DNA from 2 places in the Mycobacterium sp. NGS34 genome. Region 2 is predicted to be linked to the other one. Evidence: predicted binding sites of a transcription regulator. Region 2 holds the regulator's gene; the other holds the start of a gene.
The links. Region 2 encodes LexA, which represses DNA repair genes until DNA is damaged. Its sites were predicted from a motif close to CGAACANNTGTTCG; they were not measured.
Positions count from the first base shown of each region.

Region 1: cofD (2-phospho-L-lactate transferase) is a predicted target of LexA. The motif match lies at 6,078-6,091, and genes of this name have one in related genera.

Region 1 is NZ_JCALDM010000002.1:561,497-573,414, forward strand. Features, by position in the region: gene AC5Y7V_RS07615 (PE family protein) at 1-1,190, opposite strand, end outside; gene AC5Y7V_RS07620 (NUDIX hydrolase) at 1,388-1,987, opposite strand; gene AC5Y7V_RS07625 (Eco57I restriction-modification methylase domain-containing protein) at 1,930-3,504, opposite strand; gene AC5Y7V_RS07630 (coenzyme F420-0:L-glutamate ligase) at 3,516-4,880, opposite strand; gene cofD (2-phospho-L-lactate transferase) at 4,877-5,869, opposite strand; gene AC5Y7V_RS07640 (WhiB family transcriptional regulator) at 6,190-6,528, shown strand; gene AC5Y7V_RS07645 (metallopeptidase family protein) at 6,550-6,972, opposite strand; gene AC5Y7V_RS07650 (DUF3499 domain-containing protein) at 7,159-7,608, shown strand; gene AC5Y7V_RS07655 (phosphomannomutase/phosphoglucomutase) at 7,690-9,075, shown strand; gene AC5Y7V_RS07660 (TobH protein) at 9,072-10,181, shown strand; gene manA (mannose-6-phosphate isomerase, class I) at 10,190-11,416, shown strand; gene AC5Y7V_RS07670 (FAD-dependent oxidoreductase) at 11,394-11,918, opposite strand, start outside.
Region 2 is NZ_JCALDM010000003.1:59,623-71,540, forward strand. Features, by position in the region: gene sigB (sigma-70 family RNA polymerase sigma factor SigB) at 1-219, shown strand, start outside; gene AC5Y7V_RS09165 (iron-dependent transcriptional repressor DtxR) at 359-1,054, shown strand; gene AC5Y7V_RS09170 (DUF4192 domain-containing protein) at 1,084-2,139, opposite strand; gene sthA (Si-specific NAD(P)(+) transhydrogenase) at 2,254-3,660, shown strand; gene AC5Y7V_RS09180 (trypsin-like serine peptidase) at 3,662-4,489, opposite strand; gene AC5Y7V_RS09185 (proteasome assembly chaperone family protein) at 4,708-5,682, shown strand; gene AC5Y7V_RS09190 (alpha/beta fold hydrolase) at 5,730-6,761, shown strand; gene AC5Y7V_RS09195 (PhzF family phenazine biosynthesis protein) at 6,795-7,481, shown strand; gene AC5Y7V_RS09200 (peroxynitrite isomerase) at 7,484-7,969, opposite strand; gene nrdR (transcriptional regulator NrdR) at 7,980-8,459, opposite strand; gene AC5Y7V_RS09210 (LysM peptidoglycan-binding domain-containing protein) at 8,527-9,021, opposite strand; gene lexA (transcriptional repressor LexA) at 9,325-10,011, shown strand; gene AC5Y7V_RS09220 (LGFP repeat-containing protein) at 10,020-11,918, opposite strand, start outside.

The DNA of each region.
Region 1 (11,918 bases), on a different contig from region 2:
TTGAGACGGCTGGTGTTGACGGTGCCGCCGTTGCCGCCGGCGCCGCCGTGCCCGCCGGTGCCGGCGATGCTGATGCCGCCGTTGCCGCCGTTGCCACCGCTGCCGGAGCCGTGGGTGTCGCTGCCGTCGCCGCCATCACCGCCGGTACCGCCGGCCCCACCGGTCATGCCGTTGCCGCCGGTGCCGCCGTTGCCGCCGTGGCCGCCGACGCTGGTGGTGCCGGCGGTGCCGCCCACACCGCCGCCCCCGCCGGCGCCGGCGGTGTTGCCGTCGCCGCCGGTGCCGCCGTTGCCGCCGTTGCCCGCTGCGGTGCCGGCGGTGTTGTTGGCACCGGCACCGCCCAGGCCACCCTGGCCGCCGTCGCCGGCGACGCCGCTGCTGCCGTCGGCGTGGCCGAACAGGCCGACGCCCTGACCGCCGACCCCGCCGGCCCCGCCGCTACCACCCGTGCCACCGTTGGTGCCGTTCAGGGCGGCGGCGTTGCCGGCGACGCCGGTCCCGCCCGCCCCGCCGACTCCGCCGGTTCCGCCTGCCCCGCCTGCACCGCCGGTGCCGAAGAAGATCCCGCCGTTGCCGCCGGCGCCGCCGGCCCCGCCGTTGCCACCGATGCCGCCGGTGATCCCCCCGGTTGCGGAGCCCGTGGTGCCGGTGGTGCCAGTGCCGCCGGCGCCGCCCTGGCCGCCGTTGCCGAAGAACCACGCGTGACCGCCGCGCCCGCCGGCCTGACCGGGCCCGCCCGACCCGCCGTTACCGCCGTTGCCCCACAACAATCCGCCCGGTCCGCCTGGCTGCCCGGTCCCCGGCGCACCGTTGGTGCCGTTGCCGATCAACGGGGTCCCCAACAGCAAGTTGGTGGGCGTATTGATCACCGTCTTGACGTCGCTCCACGCGGTCTGCAGCGGCGAAGCGTTCGCCGCCTCGGCGGCCGCATACGCACCCCCGGCGGCATTCAACGCCTGCACGAACTGCTCGTGGAACGCTGCCGCCTGCGCGCTGAGCCCCTGAAAGGCCTGCGCGTGGCCTGAAAACAGCGACGCGATCGCCGCCGACACCTCGTCCTCGGCGGCGGCCAGCACCTGGGTGGTCGGGGCCGCCGCCGATGCGGTGGCCGCATTCAGCGATGAGCCGATGCCCGCCGCGTCCGACGCCGCCGACGTCAAAAATTCTGGGGCCGCGACCAGGTACGACATTCCATGCCTCCATCAGAGCGTTGAATGCTGATTGTCAGGCATCGGAGCGCCCGTTCGATCCGGGACGGCACTACTGCAATTTACGGGTGGGCCCGCGGGTGACTACTGCAAATACTGCAAGTCTCGCTTGTGCCGATGTGCGGCTGGCCGCACGCTCGAGCGTCACGCCAGCGCGACGCTCGACGCCGACAGCCGCGCTAGCGTGACGCTCGGCCAGTCGCGCGCGCGACCAAGTACGCCAGCGCGTGATCGGTGCCCTCGGGCAGGGCGTCGGCGGCCCACCACCGCAAATCGTCGGACTCGTCGCTGATGGCGATCCGCGCGCCGGCCGGGGCGTGCGCGACGAATTGCAGGTCCAGGTGGCGGGTGGGCACGCCCAGCGAGCAGGTGACCGGGTGCACGTGCACGGCGGCCAGCTCGGGCTCGATGCGCAGGCCGTCGATGCCGGATTCCTCCGTGGCCTCGCGCAGCGCGGCGGCGACGACGTCGGGGTCGTCCTCGTCGCAGTGTCCGCCCAGTTGCACCCAGCGGCCCAGGCGGGGGTGCAGCGTCAGCAGCACCCGGGCGCCGGCGTGGTCGAGGACCAGCGCCGACGCGGTGACGTGCCCGGGTACGCACTCGCGGCGGCAGGCGTCGGGACGGCCGTGCACGAAGGCCAGCACCGCGTGCCGCAACGAGTCCTGCGCCGGGTCGGGGGCGCGCCAGTCGCCGAGGATCGAGATCGCCGACTCCCGAAGGGTCAACGGGATCCCCGCCTCGTTCGGCGATCCCGCAGCGAGGCCCAGGCCGCGCGGCATCGCGTCACGGCGTCGGGGGACAGGCCGAGCCCGTCGATCAGCACGCGCCGGTCGACGAGGTCGAGCGCCTTGTCGACCTCGCCGGCCTTCAGCAACAGGTCGACGTCGCAGGCGAGTCCGTCGCCGGCATAGGCGGGCGGGGGAATGGGCAGCTGCTCGGCCTCTCTGGGTTCCAGCTCCAAGATGCCCCCACCGTAGCTGCGACCCACGATCTCGGCGAAGGCGAACGTCACGCTGTTGTGAAACACCGCGGCCAGCGCGGTCGCGTCGGCGCCGGGCGCGAGCCGGACCCGGTGCACGGTGTCGGTGCTCGTCGCGGCGGCGGCGTTGACGGTCAGCCGCGGAGACCGGTGGATCTGGCGCAGCAGGAAGAGATCGGGGACCCACAGCGACGGGGTCGTCCACCACGGCTTGCGGATCGAGCACTTGTAGCCGCGGTGCACGCCGGCCGACTCACCGGCTTCGATGTGGCCAAGCAGGGCGGCGTCGGTGGGTTCGGGCGGCGCGTTGAGCAGCCAGGTCCGGTGCGATGACGCGACATCGCTTGCGCGGCAATCGGTGTCGTAGATCAGGCCGCTCAGCTGCGCGCTGCGCGAGACGAGCGGGACGCAGTGCGGCCGCAGCGCCAATGCCCGGGCCTGCTCGTCGGTGAAGGTGAAGAAGCTGTTGCGGCCCGTCACGATGCCGACGTCCACATCGGCGACCGACCCGAGTCGGGTCATGGCCGGCGACGCCTTGAGCGCGCGCAGCAGCCGGATCGCATCGGGGTCCAGGAAGTACTTGGTCCACTTCTCCTTTTCGTGCAGCAGCGCGGGAGCCCACGCGGCATCGAGTTCCGCGCCCGCCAACGCGTCGGCGTCGGTGAGATGAACCGTGCGCATCCGCGCCGGGCCGGGCCCGGCCACGCCGCAGAACAACACGACCTCCTGCAGGACGCCGTCGAACACCAACCGCTCGAACGTCACCAGCGTGATCTCGCGGAACCGGCCCAGCAGGAACTCGCGCAGCGGCGCGGCGTAGCCGACCTGGAGCAGCTCGGCCGGAAGGACCAGGCCCACCCGTCCGTCGTCGCGCGCCAGGACCGCGCTCGCGACGACGAACGGGACCCAGGCGTTGGTCAGCCGGCTGGGCCGCAGCCCCTCGCGGCGCATCAGCTCCAGCGCCGGGTCGCGCTGCTCGGGCGCCCAGTTGCCGAAGCGGATGTAGGGCGGGTTGCCGGCGACGCCGTCCCAGCCGCCGGGCTCGGCGTGGGCCAGCCAGGTGAACAGGCTCTCGGCGTCGACGGGCGCGAACCGCCGGGCCCGGGCCGCTTCCCCGGGGATCAGCTCGACGCCGCGCACGGACTCGCTGAGCCCGGCCAGCTCCCGCAGGATGCGGCCGTCGCCGCAGGACGGATCGACGATGCGCGGCCCGGCCTCGCGAACCCAGCAGGCCAGGAACCGCGCCACCGGTTGCGGGGTGTAGTAGCCGCCGCGGACCTTGTCGGCCGACGCCGCCGCCTTGCCCGCGAAACGCATGGGCTCAAGTATCACTTGCGGAGCAGTAAATCCCCCGCATCGACGGGCTCGCGCGGCCCGGGCGGCACCCCGGCGGCGTCAGAGGCGTAGCCGATCGCGATGGCGCCCAAGGGCTCCCACTCGGCGGGCAGCTCGAGCTCGGCGCGGACGAGTTCGGCGGCGAAGATCGTCGAGCCGATCCAGCAGCTGCTCACACCGCGCACCGCGAGCGCCACCAGCAGCGCCTGCACGGCCGCCCCGACCGCGACCGTGAACATGGTGCGTTCGGCGGCGGTGCGGGCGGCGTCGGGATAGGCGTGGGCGCCCTCGGGCACCAGGAACGGGATGATGACCTCGGGCGCGTCGTAGAGGATCTGGCCGCGCGCCACCCGCCGCTCCACCGAGTCGGCGGGCCGGCCGTCCCCGGCGAGGTCGCTGCGCCACTTGTCCTTCATGCGGTCCAGCAGCCGGGTCCGGGTGGCCGGGGTTCGCAGCCACACGAACCGGACCGGCCGGGTGTGGTGGGGGGCCGGCGCGGTGAGCGCCTCCGCGACGGCGGCCTCGATCAGCTCGGGTGGCACCGGCTCGGCGCTGAACTGGCGCACCGACCGGCGCAACAGTTGGGCCTGGCGGCGGCCCAGGTCGATCGCCTCGGCGGTGCCGAGCCAGAACAGGTCTTCCTCGCCGGGCCGCAGCAGCTGCCGCGCGGTCGACCCGTCGTCGGAAACGGCGAGCCCGCGCACCACGGCCACCGGCATCGCCGTCAGCTTGCCCTTGACCAGATCGGCGGCGGCCGCGACCTCGTCGGCGATCGCGATCTCGGTGACCAGCAGCTCGTTCCCGTGCCGGTCGACGGCGCCCGAATAGCCGTGCAGCACACGAAGACCCGCCGCGCCGACGGCCGCGTCGGTCTGGCCGTTGCGCCAGGCGCGGCCCATCGTGTCGGTGATGACCACGGCCACGTCGACGCCGAGGCGCTCGCGCAGCCCGGCGCGCAGCGCGGCGGCGCTGGCGTCGGGGTCGACCGGCAGCAGCGCCAGCTCGTCGGTGCCGACGTTGGACCCGTCCACCCCGGCGGCGGCCTGCACCAGGCCGAGCCGGTTCTCGGTGATCAGCGTCTGGCCCTTGCGCGCCAGCACGCGCACGGCCTCGTCGTCGACCAGCTTGCGGCGCAGCCGGTCGCGTTCCTCGGCGTCCCGCGGCGCCGGCACCAGGCGGCCCTCGCATTTGGACACCACCTTGCTGGTCACCACCACGACGTCGCCGTCGCGCAGCCACGGCGCCGCGGCGGCGACGGCGGCGCCCAGGTCGTCGCCGGGCCGGAACTCGGGGAGCCCGGCGCCGGGGGGGGTCTCGATCGCTGCGCCGGTGCCGTGCTCGGTCGAACGGTCGGTCACGCCGTCACTCCCGCCAGCTCCAGCCCCGCGGCGACCATCTCGGCCGTCGCCTTGGGGTCGCGCATGATCAGCGGCACCGCGCGCACCGCCACCCCCTCGATGTCGGCCCCATCGCCCTCGTGGACCAGCCAGCAATCCAGTATCCCGGTGGACCGCCGCGCCCCGTAGTGCCGGCCGACCGCCTCCGCGGTGGACTCGACCCCGATCACCGAAAGGCACGCATCGGCCATGCCGCGCAACGGTTTTCCGCCGATGATCGGCGAGTAGCCGACGACCGGGGCCTTGGCCGCGCGCAGGGCCCCGCGGATGCCGGGGACCGCCAGGATGGCGCCGACGCTGACCACCGGGTTGGACGGCGCGAGCAGGATCACGTCGGCCTCGCCGATCGCCGCCACCGCTTCGGCTGTGGCGGTGGCCTTTTCGGCGCCGACGAACGCGAAGCTGTGCGTGGGCACCTGGGCCCGGTGGCGCACCCACCACTCCTGGAAGTGGATCGCCCGACGGCCGTCGTCGGCGGGATCGGTGATCACCACGTGCGTCTCGCAGCGGTCGTCGGTGGCCGGCAGCAGGCGCGCGCCCGGTTGCCAGCGGTCGCACAGCGCCGTGGTGATCTGCGACAGCGGGTAGCCCGCGTTGAGCATCTGGGTGCGCACCAGGTGGGTGCCCAGGTCGCGGTCGCCGAGTCCGAACCAGTCCGGCTGCACGCCGTAGCGCGCCAATTCCTCTTTGGCGTGCCAGGTTTCGTCGCGATGACCCCACCCTCGCTCCGGGTCGACACCTCCACCTAAGGTGTACATGCAGGTGTCCAAATCCGGACAGACGCGCACCCCGTGGATCCACGCATCGTCGCCGACGTTGACGACCGCGGCCAGTTCGTGTTCGCCGGCATCGGGGCCCTGTTGCGAAAACTGACCGAGCCCGAGCAGCTGTTGAACCCCCAGCAGGAACCGGGCGCCGCCCACGCCGCCGACCAAAACCGTGACCTTCACTTGACCTTCACAGGGCTCGACAGTACTGCCCGCGTGGGGACTGTGATCGACACGCCGAAGGCCGCAAAACAACGGAAACGCCGGAATTTGGTCACGAGATGATATGGAAATTCGCCATTACGCTTGACCAGGCAGGTCAACAAGTGTCTAATCACATCAGTGTCATTTCCCGGTTGGCCGGCCGATTCCGGTGTCGCAGACCGAGATTCGATCACATGTTCGAATTGTCTGTACATCAGAACAGTGGGAACTCACTCACTCTCTCAAATCAAACCTGAGGAGGCGGACGAAGCATGTCTTATGAGCACCTTCGGGGCGTTATGACAAGCACACCGCACAGCACCATCGGCGCGATGCCGGCGGCACCCGTCCGCCCGCACCTGACTGTGGTTCCCGACGCCCCAGTCGCTTTCGAGCCCGAGCCCGAGCCGCTGCCGACCCCGGATCAGTGGCAGGACCGCGCGCTCTGCGCGCAAACCGACCCCGAGGCCTTCTTCCCGGAGAAGGGCGGCTCCACCCGCGAGGCCAAGAAGATCTGCCTCGGTTGCGAGGTGCGCCACGAGTGCCTCGAGTACGCCCTGGCCCATGACGAGCGCTTCGGCATCTGGGGCGGCCTCTCCGAGCGCGAGCGCCGCCGCCTCAAGCGCGGCATCATCTGACCTTCTAGCGCGCCCGCAACGTCATTCGTCGTCGATCGAGGGATCGATGACCGAGGGCTCGACGTCCAGGTAGATGGCCACCTGGGCCACCAGGATTTCGTGCAGCAACTCGCCAAGTTCTTCCGTGTCCTTGGCCCGTCTCTCAATCGGCTTGCGGAACAAGACAATTCGTGCCCGCGTGGAGTTGCCGCGGACGTCGACGCCGGCCGGGATCAAGCGGGCGAGCGCGATCGGCCCGTCGGCGATCACCTCGGGCGGCCACTGCACGGCATCGGGGTCCTTGGCGGCGATGCGGGGGATCTCGTCGACCGCCACGTCGAGCTCGGACACCCGGTCTTGCCAGCGCCGCTCGATCGGTTCGTAGGCCTCCAGCACCGCCATGTCGAACCGCTCGGCCCGGCTGCGCCACCCCGGCACCGTCGGCGGCAGCAGCGGGCCCCGCATGTCGCGGCCCCGGCGCGACGCGCGGTAGGAAGCCGAACGGCGCCGCGACCGATCGCTTTGCGGGGAGCCGCGGGAATCACGGCCCGAATCACTCATCGCGCCGATGGTAACGGTTGGGAATCGCGGGTCGCGCGGATGCGCGTGTCCGGCGCTTCCACGGCGTTTGCGCACGATAGCCTTTCGATCGTGAACGTTCCCCGTCGCTGTTGCCGGCCCGGGTGTCCGCACTATGCCGTGGCGACCTTGACGTTCGTCTACTCGGACTCGACGGCAGTGGTTGGCCCCCTGGCCACCGCGCGGGAACCCCACTCGTGGGACCTGTGCGTCGGCCACGCCGGCCGGATCACCGCGCCCCGCGGGTGGGAGCTGGTGCGGCACGCCGGACCCCTCCTTTCCGAGCCCGCCCACCCCGACGAGGACGACCTGGTCGCCCTGGCCGACGCGGTGCGCGAGGGTCGCCCGGGCGACGCGGCCATGCCCTACGGGGCCACGCCGGTCAACGGCTTTGCCGATCCCCACATTCAGCACGCGGGGGCCCATGCCACCGCGCCGAGCAGCGGGCTGCTCGCGCCTCCCGAACACCGTTCCGGTCGGCGCCGGGGCCATCTGCGGGTGTTGCCCGACCCGGCTGACTAGCCGCGGCTAACGCACCCGGGGTTTTTCCCGGGCGGATAGGCTGGCGCCAAGGGTCCCATTCAGAAGCGTCAGGAGTTTCGCATGTCTCGGTCCGCCGCGACCGTTCGTCGTGTCGTCAAGGCGTACGACGTGCGCGGGCTGGTCGGCGAGGAGCTCGACGAGCCGCTGGTCACCGACCTGGGCGCCGCGTTCGCCAGGCTGATGCGCGCAGAGGGGGCCAGCCGGGTGGCCATCGGTCACGACATGCGGGACAGTTCGCCGGGGCTGGCCGCCGCGTTCGCGGGCGGGGTGACCGGCCAGGGCCTCGACGTGGTGCGCATCGGCCTGGCGTCCACCGACCAGCTCTATTTCGCCTCGGGGTTGCTGGACTGCCCCGGCGCGATGTTCACCGCGAGCCACAACCCGGCCGCCTACAACGGCATCAAGCTGTGCCGGGCCGGCGCCAAACCGGTGGGCGCCGACACCGGGCTGGGCGTCATCACCGAGGACGTGATCGCCGGGGTCGCGGCGTACGACGGGCAACCCGGGACGGTCACCGATCAGGACGTGCTCGCGGACTACGGGACGTTCCTGCGGTCGCTGGTGAACACCTCCGGGCTGCGCCCGCTGCGGGTGGCCGTGGACGCCGGCAACGGCATGGCCGGCCATACCGCCCCGGCGGTGCTCGGCGCGATCGACTCGATCACGCTGTTGCCGTTGTACTTCGAGCTCGACGGCTCCTTCCCCAACCACGAGGCCAACCCGCTCGACCCGGCCAACCTGGTGGACCTGCAGAAGTTCGTCCGCGACAGCGGCGCCGATATCGGGCTGGCCTTCGACGGCGACGCCGACCGGTGCTTCGTGGTCGACGAGGGCGGCCACCTGGTTTCGCCGTCGACGGTGACCAGCCTGGTGGCCGCGCGCGAACTGGGCCGCGAGATCGGCGCCACGATCATCCACAACGTGATCACCTCCCGCGCGGTGCCCGAGCTGGTCACCGAACGCGGCGGCACACCGCTGCGCTCGCGGGTCGGCCACTCCTATATCAAGGGCCTGATGGCCGACACCGGCGCGATCTTCGGCGGCGAGCATTCCGCGCACTACTACTTCCGCGACTTCTGGGGCGCCGACTCGGGGATGCTGGCGGCGCTGTACGTGCTGGCCGCGCTCGGCGAGCAGGACCGGCCGCTGTCGGAACTGACCGCCGACTACCAGCGCTACGAGTCCTCCGGCGAGATCAACTTCAAGGTGGCCGACGCGTCGTATTGTGTGGACGCGGTCCTGAAGTCGTTCGGCACCCGGATTCAGTCCATCGATCATCTGGACGGGGTGACGGTCGATTTGGGCGACGGCAGCTGGTTCAACCTGCGCAGCTCCAACACCGAGCCGCTGCTGCGGCTCAACGTGGAGGGCCGCACGACCGAGGACGTCGACGAGCTGGTCGCCGCGATCAGCACCCAGATCGCGGCCCAGGAGGCCGCCCCGTGAGCACCACCCGGTTGATCGACCTGGAGGACACCGGCGGCCTGCTGGAAGCCGACCGGGAGGGCCTGCTGCGGGCGGCGTCGTCGGCGGGCGCGCAGGTGCGCGCGATCGGCGCCGCGGCCGACGAAGGCGCGCTCGAGGGGCTGCGGGCCGACGACCGCGCGCGCAGCGTGATCTGGGTGGCCGGCCGCGGGACCGCCGAGACCGCCGGTGCCCTGCTGGCCGCGACGCTGGGCGGGTCGGCCTCCCAGCCGATCACCGTCGTCGGCGAGGTGCCGCCGTGGGTCGGCCCGCTGGACGTGCTGATCGTCGCCGGCGACGACCCCGGCGATCCCGCGCTGGTCAGCTCCGCCGCGACCGGGGTGCGCCGGGGCGCGCGGGTCGTCGTGGCGGCGCCGTACGAGGGTCCGCTGCGCGACTCGACGGCGGGGCGGGTCGCGGTGCTCGAGCCGCGGGTCTTGGTTCCCGCCGAGTTCGGGTTGTGCCGGTACCTGGCCGCCGGCCTGGCCGTGCTGCGAACCGTCGACCCGCGACCCGGTGTCGACCTCGGGTCGCTGGCCGACGAACTGGACGCCGAGGCGCTGCGCAACAGCGCCGGCCGTGAGCTGTTCACCAACCCGGCCAAGACGATCGCCGAGCGGCTGGTCAATCGCCGCGCCGCGCTGGCAGGCGACTGCGCCGCGACGCTCGCGCTGGCCCGGCACGGCAGTTCGGTGCTGCTGCGGGTCGCCCACGAGGTGGTCGCCGCCACCGGGCTAGCCGACGCGGTGGCGGCGCTGCGGGCGGCGGCCCAGTGGGGCTCCGGGGGCGCCGCGTCCTCGGTCGAGGACCTCTTCCACGACGAGGAGATCGACGGGCCGCGGCCCGACCTGCTCCGCGTGCTGGCGCTGACGCTGCGCGACGAGCAGACGGTGGTGGCCGCCCGCACCGCCGGGCTCGACAACGTCTACCTGCTCGCCGCCGAGGATGTGCCCGACGGGCCCGGCGGCGCGGCCGGCTCCACGGTCGCGCCGGCGTTGGGGGGCGCCATCAGCGCCGAGCAGCAACTGGCAGTATTGGCCGTTCGGCTGGAGATGGCCGCGGTTTATATGCGACTGGTACGGGGATAAAGAGACAAGTGGAACTGCTTCGCGGGGCCTTACGGACGTACGCGTGGGGATCGCGCACCGCCCTGGCGGAATTCACCGGGCGGGCGGTCCCGGCGGCCCACCCGGAGGCCGAGCTGTGGTTCGGCGCGCACCCGGGCGACCCGGCCTGGCTGGAGACGGGTAAGGGCGAGGTCTCGTTGCTGGAGGCGCTGGTCGCCGACCCGGAGGGGCAGCTCGGCCCGGGGTCGCGCGCCCGCTTCGGGGACGTGTTGCCGTTCCTGGTCAAGGTGCTGGCCGCCGATGAGCCGCTGTCCCTGCAGGCCCACCCGAGCGCCGAGCAGGCGGTCGAGGGTTACCTGCGCGAGGAGCGGCTGGGCATCCCGGTGACCTCGCCGGTCCGCAACTACCGCGACACCTCCCACAAGCCGGAGTTGTTGGTGGCGCTGCAGTCGTTCGAGGCGCTGGCCGGCTTTCGTCAGGCGTCGCGGACCGTCGAGCTGCTGCGCGCGCTGGCCGTCTCCGACCTCGACCCCTACATCGACCTGCTGAACGACCAGTCCGACGCCGACGGCCTGCGCGCGCTGTTCACCACCTGGATCACCGCACCCCAGCCCGACATCGACGTGCTGGTGCCCGCCGTGCTGGACGGCGCGATCCACTACGTCAGTTCCGGGGCAACGGAATTCGCGGCCGAGGCCAAGACGGTGCTGGAACTGGGCGAACGCTATCCCGGTGACGCCGGCGTGCTGGCGGCGTTGTTGCTCAACCGCATCATCCTGGCCCCGGGGGAGGCCATCTTCGTGGCGGCCGGCAACCTGCACACCTATCTGCGCGGTTTCGCCGTCGAGGTCATGGCCAACTCGGACAACGTCTTACGCGGCGGGCTCACCCCCAAGCACGTCGACGTGCCCGAGCTGCTGCGGGTGCTGGACTTCACGCCCACCACGGAGGCGCAGCTGCGCCCGCCCGTCCGCCGCGAGGGGTTCGGCCAGATCTACCAGACCCCGACCGACGAGTTCGCGGTCGCGCTGCTGGCGCTCGACGGCGAGTACCTCGGGCACGAGGTCGACGCGGGGTGCGCCCACGAGGGCCCGCAGATCCTGTTGGCCACCCAGGGCTGCACGACGGTGCACGCCAAGTCCGGATCGCTCACGCTCGAGCGGGGAATGGCGGCGTGGGTGGCGGCCGACGACGGGCCGATCCGCCTCGTCGCGCGCGAGCCCTCCAAGCTGTTCAGGGCGACCGTAGGGCTGTGAGCGGCCGGCGGTCTTTGGCCGCCGCCCGGCGCTCGCGCAGCCACAGCCGCATGTTGTGCGCCATCGTGCGGCCGACGATGCGCGGCGGCGGGACCATGTACAGGCTGTCCAGCAGCGAGAAGCGGCGCAAAAACCATTCGGCCAGAACGGGTTCCGTCTCGGCGGCCCCGAGGAACTGGTCGAACAGCGCGCCGGACGGTCGCCACCACCACGGCGCCGGCCCCTTGGGCCGGGCGTGGTGGAAGGTGACGTCGCCGATGGCGTTCATGATCCACACCGGGTAGGTCGTCTTAGCCGTCGCCCGATTCAGTTCGCGGGCAAGGTCATTCGATGCCAGCGCCCGCCGCAGGTGACCGGCCTGTAGCACCGTCATCGTCATGCCCTGCCCGAAGGTGGGGTTGAAGCTCGCGACGGCGTCACCGAGCGGGACGATGCCGGCCGGGAAGCGGTCCAGCTTGTGGTAGCGGCGCCACCGGCTGGCCGGAAACGCGTGATAGGCCGG
Region 2 (11,918 bases):
CACACCGACATCCGCAGTGTGCTGGCCACTCTCGACGAGCGTGAGCACCAGGTCATCCGGCTGCGCTTCGGCCTGGACGACGGCCAGCCGCGCACGCTGGACCAGATCGGCAAGCTGTTCGGGCTGTCCCGCGAGCGGGTCCGCCAGATCGAGCGCGACGTGATGTCCAAGCTGCGCAACGGCGAGCGCGCCGATCGGCTTCGCTCGTACGCCAGCTGACAACCTCCATAGCTAGTAGCAAGTCGGTATGCCCGTCGCGCCAGCGGCGGGCATACTGCTTGCCGGGGACATCCGCAAGAGGCGTTGGACCCATTCGTGCAGCTGGCCAAGTAGACTCAGCGTCAATGGAGGGTGCTGGATGAACGAGCTGGTTGATACCACCGAGATGTACCTGCGGACCATCTACGACCTGGAGGAAGAGGGTGTGACGCCGCTGCGCGCCCGGATCGCCGAACGCCTCGAACAAAGCGGGCCGACCGTCAGCCAGACCGTGTCCCGCATGGAGCGGGACGGCTTGCTCCACGTCGCCGGGGACCGCCATCTGGAGCTCACCGACAAGGGCCGCGCGCTCGCCATCTCCGTGATGCGCAAGCACCGCCTCGCCGAACGACTGCTCGTCGACGTCATCGGGGTGCCGTGGGAAGAAGTGCACGCCGAGGCATGCCGGTGGGAGCACGTGATGAGCGAGGAGGTCGAACGCCGGCTGGTGAAGGTGCTCAACAACCCGACCACCTCCCCGTTCGGCAACCCGATTCCGGGTCTGCTGGACCTCGGGGTGGGCCCCGACTCCGGCGCCGACGGCATCAATCTCGTCCGGTTGACCGAGCTGCCCGCCGGATCTCCGGTCGCGGTGGTCGTCCGCCAGCTCACCGAACACGTCCAGGGCGACATCGATCTGATCACCCGCCTCAAGGACGCCGGCGTCGTTCCCAACGCCCGGGTCACCGTCGAGACCAGCCCGTCCGGCGGCGGGGTCACCATCCTCATCCCGGGCCACGAGAACGTCACCCTGCCGCACGAGATGGCGCACGCCGTCAAGGTCGAGAAGGTCTGAGCCCCTAGCCCGATGGTGGCGCCCCGCCACTAGCCCGCCCGGCGCCCGAACGCCCGTCGCGGCGGCAGCCGCACCCCCAGCTGTTTGGCCAGCCGGTAGCCCGTGGCCGCCAGATCCCGGATGTCGCCCGGCTTCATCCCGGACTGCAACGCCTGATCCAGCATGCCCGCCATCCGGTGGCCGGGATCGCAACGCAGCGCGGCCTCCAGCGACACGCCGGCGAGCGGGCCGTCGCCGCGGACGTACGCGCTGAACGCGAGCAACACCAGCGCCTCGACCCGCCAGGGCGAGGGCAGGCAGCGCGACAGCAGCGCCCACAGCGACTCGGCCTCGTCCGCCCGCTCGCCGACCGCCAGGGCATACAGCGTGTCGCGCACCTGCACATCGCTCAGCGCGCAGCCCAACGCCGCGAGCTGGGCGCGCGACGGCATGTCGCCGGCCGCGACGCGCCCCGCGACCGCCATGGCGCGGCGGACGTCCCGGCGGGCGCAAGCCACGGGATCGTCGCGCTGCGCCGCCTCCCGCTTGGCCGCCTGGCGCCGCAGCGCGTCGGCCAACCCGGCGCTGCGCGCCGCGTCGAGCGCGATGACGGCCTGCAAGTCGGCGCGCCGGGCGTAGAGTCGCCGGCCGTCCAGCACCGCCGCCGCGGCCAACGGCGACGCCGACGGGTCGTCGACCGGACCGCCCGCGCCGCAGCCGTCCACGCAATGCCAGCGCCCGCCGCGCGCCACCCGATCCACCACGTGCGCGGCGTACAACTGAATTCCCCGCTGCGCCAACGCCTCTGCGAGCTCGGCGCACAACAGCCGGTATTCCTCGTTGCAGCTCGGACAATGCGCGCCGTCGGCGTCGACGATCACCGCAATCGCCGCCTCCGGCCGCGCCGCGCCCGCGACCTCGGCCAGGTGCCCGACGCGCTCGACGAGATGCTCACAGAGGTCGACCCTCATCACCGACCCCAGTTCGCCCTGTTCCAGGGACACCAGGACCAATGAATTCTCCGGAACGAAGCCGAGAACGGCCGGTAGCGCGGCGATCAGCGCTCCGGGGCGATTGAGCTTGAAATCGGGTTGATGCGTCGTCATGGGCACCAACGCTGACCGCCGGCACCGTCACGCCGTGCCCGCGCAACGGGATCGCGCCGCTCGTCTGTGGAGAAAGTCTGGACTGTGGGCCTTATCGTCTATGCCATGGGTTCGATGCAGGAGTACGACATCGTCGTCATCGGTTCGGGACCGGGCGGCCAGAAGGCCGCCATCGCCTCGGCCAAGCTAGGCAAATCCGTCGCCATCATCGAGCGCGGCCGAATGCTTGGCGGTGTCTGCGTCAACACGGGCACGATCCCGTCAAAGACGTTGCGCGAGGCGGTGCTTTACCTCACCGGGATGAACCAGCGCGAGCTCTACGGGGCCAGCTACCGCGTCAAGGACCGGATCACCCCGGCCGACCTGCTGGCGCGGACGCAGCACGTGATCGGCAAGGAAGTCGATGTGGTGCGCAACCAGTTGATGCGCAACCGGATCGACCTGCTGATCGGTCACGGCCGCTTCGTCGACCCGCACACCGTCGTCGTGGAAGACCCGGGCCGGCGCGAGACGACCACGGTCACCGGCGAATACATCGTCATCGCCACCGGCACCCGGCCGGCGCGGCCGTCCGGCGTCGAGTTCGACGAGGACCGGGTGCTCGACTCCGACGGGATCCTCGATCTCAAGACGCTGCCTGGCTCGATGGTCGTCGTCGGCGCCGGCGTGATCGGCATCGAGTACGCGTCCATGTTCGCCGCCCTGGGCACCAAGGTCACCGTCGTCGAAAAGCGCGACGACATGCTGGACTTCTGCGACCCCGAGGTGGTCGAGGCGCTCAAATTCCACCTGCGCGACCTGGCGGTGACGTTCCGGTTCGGCGAAGAGGTCACCGCCGTCGACGTCGGGGCCGCGGGCACCGTTACCACGCTGGCCAGCGGCAAGCAGATTCCCGCCGAGACCGTGATGTACTCCGCCGGGCGCCAGGGCCAGACCGACCACCTCGACCTGCAAAACGCCGGCCTCGAGGTCGAGGGACGCGGCCGGATCTGGGTCGACGACAAGTTCCGGACCAAGGTCGAGCACATCTACGCCGTGGGCGACGTAATCGGGTTCCCCGCCCTGGCCGCGACCTCGATGGAGCAGGGCCGGCTGGCCGCCTACCACGCGTTCGGCGAAGCGTGCGACGGCATCACCGACCTGCAGCCCATCGGCATCTACTCGATCCCCGAGATCTCCTACGTCGGGTCCACCGAGGTGGAGCTGACCAAGAACTCGATCCCCTACGAGGTGGGGGTGGCGCGGTACAAGGAGCTGGCCCGCGGCCAGATCGCCGGCGACTCCTACGGCATGCTCAAGCTGCTGGTGTCGACCGACGACCGCAAGCTGCTCGGGGTGCACATCTTCGGCACCAGCGCCACCGAGATGGTGCACATCGGGCAGGCCGTGATGGGCTGCGGCGGAACGGTCGACTACTTGGTCGACGCGGTGTTCAACTATCCGACGTTCTCGGAGGCCTACAAGGTGGCCGCGCTGGACGTGACCAACAAGATGCGGGCGCTGTCGCAGTTCCGCCGCTGATCTAACAGCTGTCGTCGAGGTCGCCCGGCACCCGGTCGCCGGGACCGCCGGCCTCGGCGCGGGCCAGCAATTGCGCGGTTTGGGCGTCGAACGGCGCCGAGTACGACACGTTCGCCGCGCACCCGCCGCGCTCGAAACCGCCGATCAGGCCGGTGAGCGTGGTTCCGCTCACCCACGGCGCGCCGCTGGTGCCGTCCACCAGGCCCTCGCACGCCAGCGACGGAAACCCGCTGTCGTTGAGCGACGTGCTGGCCTGGCAGCCGATCGGCGAGCCGCCCACCCCGGCCGCATACCCGAGCACGGTGACATGGCTGCCCGGGGGCGGCGCGACGCCCAGCGTCAGCGCCAGCCCGACGTACGACTCGACCGAGGCGCCGGCGTCGTTGCTGACCCGAGCGATCGCGTAGTCCGCGTGCGGATCCTTCCCGGCGATCCAGCGCGGGTCGAGGTAGACGGCGTCGGCCTTCCACACATCGGCGGGAGGGGGCGCGGCGTCACCGGCGAGACCGGGAACGAAGGTCATCTTCGCCGCACCTGCCAGGCAGTGCGCGGCGGTGATCATCAGATTGCCGGTGGCCGAATGGATTACAGAACCCGTGCAGACGTGCAGGGGGCCGTCGTTGATGAAGATCGCGCCGACGCGCCGGTCCGGGTCGACGGGACCCGCGACCGCCTTCTGCTGGGGCTGGCTGAGCCGCTGCACGAGCGGCCCGGTGGCCACCGGAACGGACACCACCGGGCGCGCCGCAGGCTCGGCGGGCCGGGTGCACGACGTCAGCAACGTCAGCAGGCCGACCCCCGAGAACAGCAGCACCGTCCGTATCCGCATTTCGTGTCCATCATGCCTGACCACGGGGCCGCGAGCAGACCACATCCCCTCCCCGCGCGCCGCCGCGTTTGCTGGCCGACATGCGGATCAGGTTGGCGGTTCGGCGCGTTTCCGCGGTGAAGACTGCAGGGTGTTAGCTGTTCCATTGTTGGTGCCCGCTGATTCGGGGGACACTGGTCAGGGCATCCTGGAGCAACCCCCGAAAGGAGGAAACCCCGATGGCCCACGATCAAAACCAGGGCGACAAGCACGACCCGCCAGGACAGTCCGGCATGTACGAGCTGGAGTTCCCGGCGCCCCAGTTGTCGGCGGCCGACGGCCGCGGCCCGGTTTTGGTGCACGCCTTGGAGGGCTTCTCCGACGCCGGCCACGCGATCCGGCTGGCCGCCACCCACCTGAAGGCCGCGCTGGACACCGAGCTGGTCGCGTCGTTCGCGATCGACGAATTGCTGGACTACCGCTCGCGGCGGCCGCTGATGACGTTCAAGACCGATCACTTCACCAACTACGACGACCCCGAGCTGAGCCTGTACGCCCTGCGTGACAGCGTCGGCACTCCGTTTCTGCTGCTGGCCGGCATGGAACCGGACCTGAAGTGGGAGCGTTTCATCACCGCGGTGCGGCTGCTGGCCGAGCGGCTGGGGGTGCGGCGCACCATCGGCCTGGGCACCGTCCCGATGGCGGTCCCCCACACCCGCCCGATCACGATGACGGCGCACTCCAACGACAAGGAACTGATCGCCGACTTCCAGCCCTGGATCTCCGAGATCCAGGTCCCCGGCAGCGCGTCCAACCTGCTGGAATACCGGATGGCCCAGCACGGTCACGAGGTCGTCGGCTTCACCGTGCACGTCCCGCACTACCTGACGCAGACCGACTACCCGGCCGCCGCGCAGGCGCTGCTCGAGCAGGTGGCCAAGAGCGGATCGCTGGAGCTGCCGCTGTCGGCGTTGACCGAGGCCGCGGCGGAGATTCGCGCCAAGATCGACGAGCAGGTGCAGGCGAGCGCGGAGGTGGCTCAAGTGGTGGCTGCGCTCGAGCGCCAGTACGATGCCTTCATCGACGCTCAGGAGAACAGGTCGTTACTAACTCAGGACGGGGACCTGCCTAGCGGCGACGAGCTTGGCGCCGAGTTCGAGCGATTCCTTGCCCAGCAGGCAGAGAAGAAGGTCGACGACGACGACCAGGCGTGACGTTTTTCAAACGCCCATAGCCCGGGCCGACACCAAGGTTGGCGGAGATGACCGAGCGGAAGCGCAAGAGCAATCTTCGCCCAGTGCGTGAAGTCACCGCGCCCACCCTCGAGTTCCGCACCATTCACGGCTACCGGCGGGCCTACCGGATCGCCGGTTCCGGGCCGGCGATCTTGCTGCTCCACGGCATCGGCGACAACTCCACCACCTGGAACACGGTGCAGGCCAAGCTCGCCCAGCGATTCACGGTCATCGCCCCCGACCTGCTGGGTCACGGCAAATCCGACAAACCGCGCGCCGACTACTCGGCGGCCGCCTACGCGAACGGGATGCGGGACCTCCTGTCCGTGCTCGACATCGAGCGGGTGACGATCATCGGCCATTCGCTGGGCGGCGGGGTGGCCATGCAATTCGCCTACCAGTTCCCGCATTTGGTCGACCGGCTGATCCTGGTCGCCGCAGGCGGCGTCACCAAGGACGTCAACGTCGTCTTCCGGCTGGCGTCGTTGCCGATGGGCAGCGAGGCGCTGGCACTGCTGCGGTTGCCCCTCGTGCTGCCGGCGGTCCAGCTGGCGGGCAAGCTGGCCGGGCTGGCGATCGGGTCGACCGCGCTGGGCCACGACCTGCCCAACGTGCTGCGCATCCTCGACGACCTGCCGGAGCCCACGGCCTCGGCGGCGTTCAGCCGCACCCTGCGGGCGGTGGTGGACTGGCGCGGGCAGATCGTGACGATGCTGGACCGGTGTTATTTGACCGAGTCCATCCCGGTGCAGATCGTCTGGGGCACCAAGGATGTCGTGGTCCCCGTCCGGCACGCCTGGATGGCGCACGCGGCGATGCCCGGCTCCCGGCTCGAGATCTTCGAGGGCTCGGGCCACTTCCCGTTCCACGACGACCCGGCGCGCTTCATCGATGTCGTCGAGCGCTTCATCGACACCACCCAGCCCTCCCAATACGACCAGGGCGCCCTTCGCCAGTTGCTCCGCACCGGGGGCGGCGCGAACACAGTCACCGGCCCGGCCGACACCCGCGTCGCCGTCCTGAACGCCATGGGCTCCGACGAGCGCAGCGCCACCTGAAAAACTCTTTGACCCGGGCCGTACAGTCGGGACATGGGCATCGACGTGACGGTGTTGCGCGTCTTCACCGACCCCGACGGGAATTTCGGTAATCGGCTCGGCATCGTCGACGCCGCGCGGGTGGCACCGGCGGACCGGCAGCGGCTGGCGACCCAATTGGGCTACGCCGAAACGGTATTCATCGATCTGCCGGCCGCCGGCGCGGCCACCGCGCACATGCGGATCTTCACGCCGCGCGCCGAGCTGCCGTTCGCCGGGCACCCGACCGTCGGCGCGGCGTGGTGGCTGCACGACAACGGCTGGCCGATCAAGACGCTGCAGGTGCCGGCCGGCCTCGTGCAGGTCAGCCGCCGCGACGACGTGATCGGCGTCAGCGCCCGCTCGGAATGGGCGCCGGAAGTGGCCATCCACGAATTCGATTCGGCCGACGACGTTCTCGCCGCCGACCCCGCGGACTTTCCGGACGACACCGCGCACTACCTGTGGGCCTGGGTCGATCGGCCCGCCGGCGCTTTGCGCACCCGGGGATTCTTCGCGAACCTCGGCGTGCCGGAGGACGAGGCGACCGGCTCGGCGGCGATGCGGCTCACCGACTACCTCAGCCGCGACCTGCGCATCACCCAGGGCCAGGGTTCGGTCCTCGAAACGACGTGGAACGCCGAGGGCTGGGTCGGGGTGGCCGGGCGCGTCGTCAACGACGGTGTCCGACAGGTCGATTGAGTTCAGGGCTGGCGGTGCAGCACGGCCACGAGGTGGTCCTGCAGGGGCTGCCCGACGCCGCCCATGCGCAGCGTGTAGGACAGCTCGTCGCCGTCGATGCGCAGCGAACGGCCAAGGGCGGTAACCTCTTTGGCGCTCGGCGCCAGCCCGATCGCGGTGCTCGACAGCTCCATGTCGATGCGGCCGCCGGCCAGCGTGTACGTGCCGGTCTCGATCTCGGTGATGCCGTTCGGGTGGGCGACGATCAGCTCGACGGCGCCCGGGCGGGGCACGCGAAAATATCCGGTTTCGCCGTGCAGGGGCCGGCCGTCGGCGACCGCTTTGGTCTTTTGCGAGTAGGTCAGGAACGGCTTGCCGACATGGCCGAAGACGACTTCCTCGACGTACTCGAACGGCTGGATCGTCGGGTAGAAGCCTGAGCCGCGGCCGGCCCATGTCCCCAGCAGCGGTGCCAGCGCCTCCAGATCGGGATGCAAGTCGGGCGGCATGATCGCCAGCCTAGCGAGTGGCCGGCTCCGGATCCGTCGGCGCGTTGCGGTGCGCGCGCAGCGCCTCGATCTCGCGCTCGAAGTCCTCGGCGGACGAAAACGACCGGTACACCGAGGCGAACCGCAGGTAGGCCACCTCGTCGAGGTCGCGCAGCGGGCCGAGGATGGCCAGGCCGACCTCGTGGCTGGGCACCTCGGGCGACCCGGCGGCGCGCACCGCGTCTTCCACTTGCTGGGCAAGCAGATTCAGCGCGTCGTCGTCGACCTGGCGGCCCTGGCAGGCCCGCCGCACGCCGCTGATGACCTTCTCCCTGCTGAAGGGCTCGGTGACGCCGCTGCGTTTGACCACGGCCAACACCGCCGTCTCGACGGTGGTGAAGCGCCGCCCACATTCGGGGCAGGACCGGCGGCGCCGGATCGCCTGGCCTTCATCGGTTTCCCGCGAGTCGATCACCCGGGAATCCGGGTGGCGGCAGAACGGACAGTGCATGACCGCTCCTTCGCCGTGCTCACCTGCGGGCCCGCAGAACACTGAAGAGCGTACCCGCTTGGCGGGCTCAGCCGACCGGCGCGATCAGCGTCTGGCCTGCGGCCAGCGCCGGCGAGTTCAGGTCGTTGAGCTCGCGGATGCGATCGGCGACCTGGCGGGCCGGCGCGTCGGGCGCCACCCGGTGGGCGACGTCCTGCAGGGACTCGCCGGGCTCAACCCGCACGACGGCCAACCGATCAGGCACCGCGGCGGCCGATCCCGCGGAACCGCCGTTGACCGCCTGCCCGAAGTTGGCGACCAGGCCCAGCCACAGGGTAATGACCCCGGCGACCAGCGCCAGCCCCAGCGTCGTCGCCAGCGTGACGGGACGCCGCCGGTGCGGGGCGACCGACATCGCGACGCCGGTGCCGTGGTAGCGCAGCGGCGCGCCCGCCGGCCGACAGGGGCCGGGCCGGCGAGAACGGGCCAGGCCGTGGCGGCCGGGACGAAGCACCGGCACCGGCCCGTTGACCGGGTGCCGAACGCTGCTGGTACGCGGCGAGACGGTGTAGGTGATTGTCATCTTGCGTTCCTCCGGTCAGGTTGTTCTCGCTCGTGTGTTCGACTATATCGCTCGTGTGTTCGATGTCCGAACATTTGAGCGAAGCGTGTCGAGCAAGCAAAACGTTAGACCGCACCACCGACAAGTTCGGCTGCGCGACCTCTGACATGCAGCACAGGTACCCGTTCTGCGGAAAAGTTACACGCATGTGATTCCGCAGCTATAGGGCCTTGACTCCCCGGCCCTAAGGGTCTTTGGACCCACGGCGACACGCCAGTCGAACACATGTTTGATTCTTGGCCGCCCTCCCGCTACATTCGGTGCATGAGCGACAGCAACGACACTCCCTCGATCGGCTCATCCGTTGATTCTTCGCTGACCGAACGGCAGCGCACCATCCTGAACGTCATCCGCGAGTCGGTCACCAGCCGCGGTTACCCGCCGAGCATCAGGGAAATCGGCGATGCCGTCGGCCTGACGTCGACGTCGTCGGTGGCCCACCAACTGCGCACCCTGGAGCGCAAGGGCTACCTGCGCCGCGACCCGAACCGGCCGCGGGCCGTGGACGTGCGCGGCAGCGAGGAGGCCACCGAGGCGGCGCCCGTCACCGACGTCGCCGGCTCGGACTCGCTGCCGGAACCCAGTTACGTCCCGGTGCTCGGGCGCATCGCGGCCGGCGGGCCGATCCTCGCCGAGGAGGCCGTCGAGGACGTCTTCCCGCTGCCCCGCGAGCTGGTCGGCGAGGGCACGCTGTTCCTGCTCAAGGTCGTGGGCGACTCGATGGTCGAGGCCGCGATCTGCGACGGCGACTGGGTGGTGGTGCGCCAGCAGCACGTCGCCGACAACGGCGACATCGTCGCCGCCATGATCGACGGCGAGGCCACCGTCAAGACGTTCAAGCGCGCGGGCGGTCAGGTGTGGCTGATGCCGCACAACCCCGCATACGACCCGATACCGGGCAACGACGCGACCGTGCTCGGCAAGGTCGTCACGGTGATCCGCAAGGTCTAGCGGCCGGCTCAGTCGGCCTTGATGAAGCCGTTCGCCTGCGCGACTTCCTCACTGGCCAACCAGATTTCGGCCAGCGTGTCGTGGTAGAGCGCGCTGCCCGGGGTGTAATAGAGCCCGGAGCGGGCGCTGGCCTTGATCGGATAACCGTCCGGCGCCTGGTAGGGATCGTCCAGCGGCAGGTGGATCGTCGGACGCCCGCCGGCGGCCGGTGCGACCGGCTCCCCGGCGGCCGCGTCGGGGGCCGATTCCGACGGCTCTTCCTCGTCGGTCTCGGCGTGGTGGCGCCCGGCCCGGGCCCCCCCGCCGGCGGCTAGGGCCGCCGCGGCGGTGGCGGCGTCGACATCCTCGGGTTCGGCCTCCAGATAGTCGGTGTCCGGTTCCCCGGCGACCGGCACGTCGCCGATGTACGCGGCCTCGGGAGGGGTGCGCGGAACCGCGACGTCCGGGTAGCCGGGGTCGGCGTACTCGTCGTCCTCGTAGCCGGTGACGTATTCGGTGCCCGGGTATTCGTCCTCGCCGGCGACTTCGGGGTAGCCGGCCTCCGCCTCGGGGACGTCGTCGTAGCCGGCCTCCGCCAGCGCGGCTCCCGAGACGAGCGGAATGGAATCGGTGTCCACCGCGTCGGGGTCCTCGTCCTCCCCGATGGCCCCGGCGTCGGCCCCACGGGTCCAACTGACGCGCGGCGCCGGCCCGGCATCGTCGGGCGGGTCGTGCTCGGGTGACTCCGCGCCGAGCGGGGCGTAGTCGGGGGAAACCTCGGCGTCGCCGTGGCCCCAGTGCCCGTCGGCGGGGGCCTCGTAGCCGGCGGCGAGCAGGTCGCGCTCGGGCTCGTAGGTTGCGGTGTCGCCGGCGCGACGCCGCCGCCGGCGCCGGCGCCAGGCGAAGGCCAGCAACACCGCCAGCAGGATCAGCACCAGCACGGGGATCGCGGCGAGCAGCCACCACCACTGCCAGGTGAACTTCTTGGCGTGCGAGGGCGTCGCCACGGTGCTCGGCTGGTTCTGCCCGGACACCTGCAGGCCGGACAGCAAGGGCGCCAGGTTGGACGGGTCGGTGCTGAAGGAGTTCTTCGCCCGGTTCCAGGAGATCTTGCCGCCGGTGAACTGCTGCGAAATCACGTCGCCGTCCACGGCCTGGTCGCCGACCGGGGCGCCCAGCTTGCCGCTCGGCCCGCGCAGCTTGTCCCACGCGGCCTTCATCGCGCCGCGCACGACGAACGCGCCGTGGTCGGAGGTCCAGAAGATCACCGGCCGATCGGCCGCGGCGAACGTGGCGATCCGGCTGGACGGCCCGATGCCGCCGTCGGCCTCGTTGGCGGTGGGGAAACCGAGGTCGCTGCCGGCCGGGCCGCCCAGCGACTCGTACTTGGCGAGGATGTCGGTCTCGAGAGCGTTCGCGCCGGTGGCCGGGTTGAAGAACACCTTGCCGCCGGCGAAGTTCTGGGCGACCCCGTCGCCGCCGATGGGATACGACCCGCCTTGCTTGGCGCCCAGCGGGCCGCCGGCGCCGCCGGCCGCGCGCCAGGCCATGTTGATGGCCGCGTTGGGATCGATGGCTACCTGCAGGCCCTTGAGCTGGTCGGCCAGCGCCGCCGGGTTGGTGCTGAACTCCTTGGACTTCCGGTTCCAGGAGATCTCGCCGCCGCTGAACTTCTGGGAGGTGACCTCGCCGGCGTAGGTTTCGTCGCCGACCGGTGCCCCGAGCACGCCGCCGGAGCTGCCGAGCTTGTCCCAGGCGGCGTTCAGCGCGCCGCGCACCACGAACGCGCCGTGGTCGGACGTCCAGAAGATCACCGGCTTGTCGCTGGCGGAGAAGGTGGCCACGCGGCTGTCCGGTCCGGCCAGGCCGGGCACCTCGTTGATGGTGGGGAATCCCAGATCGCTGCCGGCCGGGCCGCCGAGCGACTC